DNA from 2 places in the Cupriavidus sp. 05T42 genome. Region 2 is predicted to be linked to the other one. Evidence: predicted binding sites of a transcription regulator. Region 2 holds the regulator's gene; the other holds the start of a gene.
The links. Region 2 encodes LexA, which represses DNA repair genes until DNA is damaged. Its sites were predicted from a motif close to ACTGTATNNNNATACAGT; they were not measured.
Positions count from the first base shown of each region.

Region 1 (2,391 bases), on a different contig from region 2:
TAGGCAGCGACATCATCGACTGAATCAAACCGATCAACAGGAGACCGTTGCAATGCAGACCGAAACGACCAACGAACACCGCTGGCTGCAGAAGCTGGTGGGCAAATGGATGGCCGAAGGCGAGGCGGTGATGGGGCCGGACACCCCGCCGCAGAAGTGGAAGATTCCCGAACAGGTGGGCGCCGTGGGCGACCTCTGGGTGCAGGGCCGCTCCGAGGGCGAGATGCCCGGCTGCGGGCAGGCCGTCACGGTGATGACGCTGGGCTATGACCCCACGCGCAAGCATTTCGTGGGCACCTTCATCGGGTCGATGATGACCCATATGTGGATCTACGAGGGTGACCTCGAGGCCGATGGCCGCACGCTGACGCTGCGCGCCGATGGCCCGACCTTCACGCCGGAAGGCAAGCTGGTGCCGGGCAAGACCTCGAAATTCCGCGACGTGATCGCCTTCCAGGACGATGACAACCGCACGCTGACCTCATTCATGCAGGGCGATGACGGCGAATGGATGCAGATCATGCAGGCGCGGTATCGGCGGGAGAAGTAGGGCGCGGGGAGGGGCGTCGAAGCCGGACGCCTCAGACCCGGTCCAGTTCGTCGCTGTTCCACCAGGCGTCCAGCAGGGGCTGGAAGCGGTTGTCGGGCGCGGGCGGTATGCGCGTGCTCTTGCGCGCGGGCGGCAGTTCGCGCCCCGTCAGCTGGTAGTAGACGGCAGCCGGCAGGGTGCCCGGGCCGTAGGGCACATGGTCGATCACGCTCATCTGCCGCGCGGCCTTCAGCGCCCGGGTGGTCTCCTCCGGGGACAAGCCGCTGGCGTCAGCCAGCGCGTCGCGGCGCAGCGGACCCTCGCGCTGCAAACCGGCGATCAGAAGATGCACACATTGACGTGTATTCCGTTTCATAGGGGCGCATTTTTCCGCACCTGCCCCGCGCTGCACAATCCGGATTGACATTTGTTTGCAATCCGCCACGTCGTTTCGTGGCAGTTGCCCCACTGTAGTGGGAGATGTGGGGCCTTTTGGGCCACTTTTCGCCCAACGAGGCGGCGCGCGTTCCACTTCGGCCATGCCCCTCTTGCGCCAGCGTCGATACTGTATAAACATACAGTAATCGTCAATCTTCCGATGGCGCACGCCCGCCGCGTGTGCCGAATTCATCACCATGACTGCGCCCCCGCACATCCTGCCTGCCGAGGAGGATGGTGCGTCTCCACTGCCTTCGCCTCCCGATCCCGTGCCCGATCACCGGGCCTCGGTGGCCGAACTCGAGCATCGCTACCCCGGCCTGTGGCGCGCCGGGCAACTGGGCCATGCCGGCCGGCTGCCCGTGTGCCCGAGCGGCTATGACGCGCTGGCGCAGGAGCTGCCCGGCGGGGGCTGGCCCGCTGGCGCGGTCACCGAACTGCTGCTCGCCCACGATGGCGTGGGCGAACTGCGCCTGCTGATGCCGGCGTTGCGCACGCTGGCCGCGGCGGGGCGGCGGGTGGCGTTCGTCAATCCGCCTTATCTGCCGAATGCCGCTGGGCTGGCGGGGCTGGCCGGCCTGCCTGCGCGCCAGCTCTACTGGGTGCGGCCGCCGGCGGCCACCCCGCCGGCCTCGCGCCGCACGGACATGCTCTGGGCGGCCGAGCAGATGCTGCGCAGCCAGGCGTTCGGCGCGGTGCTGGTGTGGCTCGGCGCCGCGCGGCCCGAGGCGCTGCGCCGGCTTCAGGTGCTGGCCCAGGCCGGCGATACCGTGGTCTGGGTGCTGCGGCCCCTGCGCGTGCTCCAGGAATCGTCGCCGGCCGTGCTGCGGCTGGCGCTGTCGCCGTTGCCCGGCAACATGCTGTCGATTGCCTTCCACAAGCGCCGTGGCCCCGTGCGGGACGCGCCGCTGCAACTGTCGCTGGGCGGCATGGCGCACGTGCCCGCACGCGTCGCCACGCCCGTCACTCCCACCGCTCCTGTCACTCCCACCGCGCCTTCCGTGGTGCCCCCTCATCATGCTGCCGACGTTCTGGATCGCGGTGCATCTGCCGCGCCTGCCGCTGGACGCGCTGCAACCGAGCTGGCCTGAGGCCGCCGGTGCGCCGTCCGTCCCCGCCTCCGGCACGCTGCAACAGGCGCTGCCCGTGGCGGTGATGGCGCACGAGCGCGTGGTGCTGGCCAACGGCCCGGCCGTGGCCCTCGGCGTGGCGTTCGGCATGCGGCGCGGCGGCGTGCAGGCGCTGTCGGCGGAGGTCGTGCAACTGGAGCGCAGCCTCCCGGCCGAAGAGGCGTTGATGACCGACGTGGCGCTGACGCTGCTCCACTTCACGCCGGCCGTGACGATCGACCCGGATGCCGAATCGGCCACCGTGATGCTCGACGTCACCGCCAGCCTGCGCCTGTTCGGCGGGCACCGCGCGCT
Region 1 is NZ_JBFTLH010000003.1:214,677-217,067, reverse strand. It holds gene AC1EJR_RS05170 (DUF1579 domain-containing protein) at 53-550, shown strand; gene AC1EJR_RS05165 (hypothetical protein) at 582-881, opposite strand; gene imuA (translesion DNA synthesis-associated protein ImuA) at 1,165-2,058, shown strand; gene AC1EJR_RS05155 (Y-family DNA polymerase) at 1,985-2,391, shown strand, end outside.
Region 1: the regulator LexA is predicted to act here: its motif matches at 1,094-1,111, upstream of imuA (translesion DNA synthesis-associated protein ImuA).

Region 2 (2,391 bases):
CTCCAGCATGCCAACCTTGATGTGGAAGTTGGCGAGCGCCGGTCGTTGCTGATTCACTACTACGACCCTGGCTACTCGGCGGGTCTGAGCGGGACCGTGCGGGGCGTGCGTATGCTGTGGGACCGTCTGCGCAAGAACATGACTGGCATGTATCCTGGTACCTGATCCAGCCGGGGAGGGCGAAAAAAAACCGGCACTCGGCGGGGTCGACAAGTTCCGGTTTCGCGCATCGGCGCCAATGCGCCGGTACTACGGATGCGCGCCATCGAGTGTAAAGCACCTCTCACGATGAATTAAACGTTCTCTTAATTTCACGTGGTGGGCTCGCAACTGCACTATTTACAATGATTTGGGCGACGCGGCTCCGCCGCTAGCGGTTCATGCGTCCAGTTTGTCGGGCATATCCGCAAGTTCCAGCATCCGGCAGATTGCAGCCATGCTGCCGACCATCGTACGACGCTGGGCGCCCTGGTAGACGCGCACGCCCTTGGTTTGGCGGAACGGCACGGGCTTGACCGGGCGGCGGGAAGCGGTGTGGTTGACTGGCAGCATGGCGGCACCTCGAAGTTTGCGACAGCAGGAGTCCACGCCCGTCGTCCGGAGAGAACGGGGCGGCGTTGGCAATGCAAAACTGGGGACCAGGACAGGCGGCCGCCCGTCCGGTCTCGGAAGTCAGAAGCCCGAGGAGCGGATTAGCCCGACGGCGATGCCTTCCAGCGAAAATTCCTCACGGCCGGCCTGCACCACGATATTCTCGAAATCCGGGTTTTCGGCGATCAGCTCGATCATGTCGCCGCGCCGCTTCAGGCGTTTGACGGTCACATCGTCGCCGATCCGCGCGACGACGATCTTGCCGTTGGCGGCTTCGCTGGCTTTCCTGACGGCGAGCAGGTCGCCGTCGAGGATGCCGGCATCGCGCATGCTCAGGCCCCGCACGCGCAGCAGGTAATCAGGTCGATCATCAAATACCGAGGCGTCTACCTGGTACTGACGGTCGATGTGCTCTGCGGCAAGGATCGGGCTGCCTGCGGCCACGCGGCCCACGAGCGGCAGCGTCAGCTGCATCACGCCGGCCATCGGCAGCGAGAACTGGTCCGTCATCTCCGAATCGCTACGTGCCACCTTGAGGCGGATGCCGCGCGACGCGCCTGGCGTCAGCTCGATCACGCCCTTGCGGGCCAGCGCTMGCAGGTGTTCCTCGGCAGAGTTGGGCGAGGAGAAACCGAATTCGGACGCGATCTCGGCACGGGTCGGCGGAATGCCGGTGTGCCGGATCGTGTTGCGGATCAGGTCGAAGATCTGCTGTTGCCGGGGTGTCAGGGTCGCCATGGGTCGCCGGTCTCTCGTGGTGCCGAAGCACTGTATGTTTAAACAGTATGCTGTGATTTTATACAGTATCGAGTGAAGTGCAAGCACAATTTGCAGTGGCGATGTGGGGCATGCGCGACACCCGGCGGACTCCAGTGCGCCCGGCGACACGGGTTTGCGAGAGCGGCGGTCCTCGGCGTGCCACCAGTTACAATCGCCTGCACCACCCGCTCACTCGCTCGATTTTCTCGCTATATGTCTACGTCATTGCCCCGCATCGTCGTGCTCGCCACCGGCGGCACCATCGCAGGCTCGTCCGCCAGCCCCGCCAGCAGTGCGCAGTACCGCGCGGCCACCGTGCCGGTCTCGTCGCTGATCCAGGCCGTGCCTGCGCTGGGCGAGGTGGCCCGTGTGGAGACGGAGCAGGTGGCCCAGATCKACAGCAAGGACATGGCCTTCAGCCTGTGGGCGACGCTTGCCGCACGGGTGGCGCATTGGGTCGCGCAGCCCGATGTGGTGGGCGTGGTGATTACCCACGGCACGGACACGCTTGAAGAAACGGCGATGTTCCTGCACCTGACGCAGCGGAGCGCGGTGCCGGTGGTGCTGACCGCGGCAATGCGCCCGTCCACGTCGCTCTCGGCCGATGGTCCGCTGAATCTGCTCGACGCAGTGCGCGTGGCGGCAAGCCCGGATGCGCGCGGGCAGGGCGTGCTCGTGGTCCTGAACCAGGAAATTCATGCGGCCCGCGATGTCGCCAAGGTCCATACCTCGGCGGTCAATGCGTTCACGTCGCCGGCGGGCGGGCCAATTGGTTTCGTGCAGGATGCCTACGTGCGCTTTGCACGCGCGTGCGCCCCCAGCGACGCGCCAGCGCTGCCCGTGCCTACGGCGTGGCCGCTTGTCGAAATCGTGGCGAGCTATGCCCAGCCGGGCAGGGTGGCCGTGGATGCGATGGTCTCGGCCGGCGTAAAGGGGTTCGTGGTGGCGGCCACCGGCAATGGCTCGGTCCATGAGACGCTGGGCGACGCGCTGGCCGATGCAGCTGCGCGAGGCGTGGCCGTGGTGCGAAGCTCCCGCACG
Region 2 is NZ_JBFTLH010000006.1:330,147-332,537, forward strand. It holds gene AC1EJR_RS11135 (hypothetical protein) at 1-165, shown strand, start outside; gene AC1EJR_RS11140 (hypothetical protein) at 379-552, opposite strand; gene lexA (transcriptional repressor LexA) at 673-1,329, opposite strand; gene AC1EJR_RS11150 (asparaginase) at 1,522-2,391, shown strand, end outside.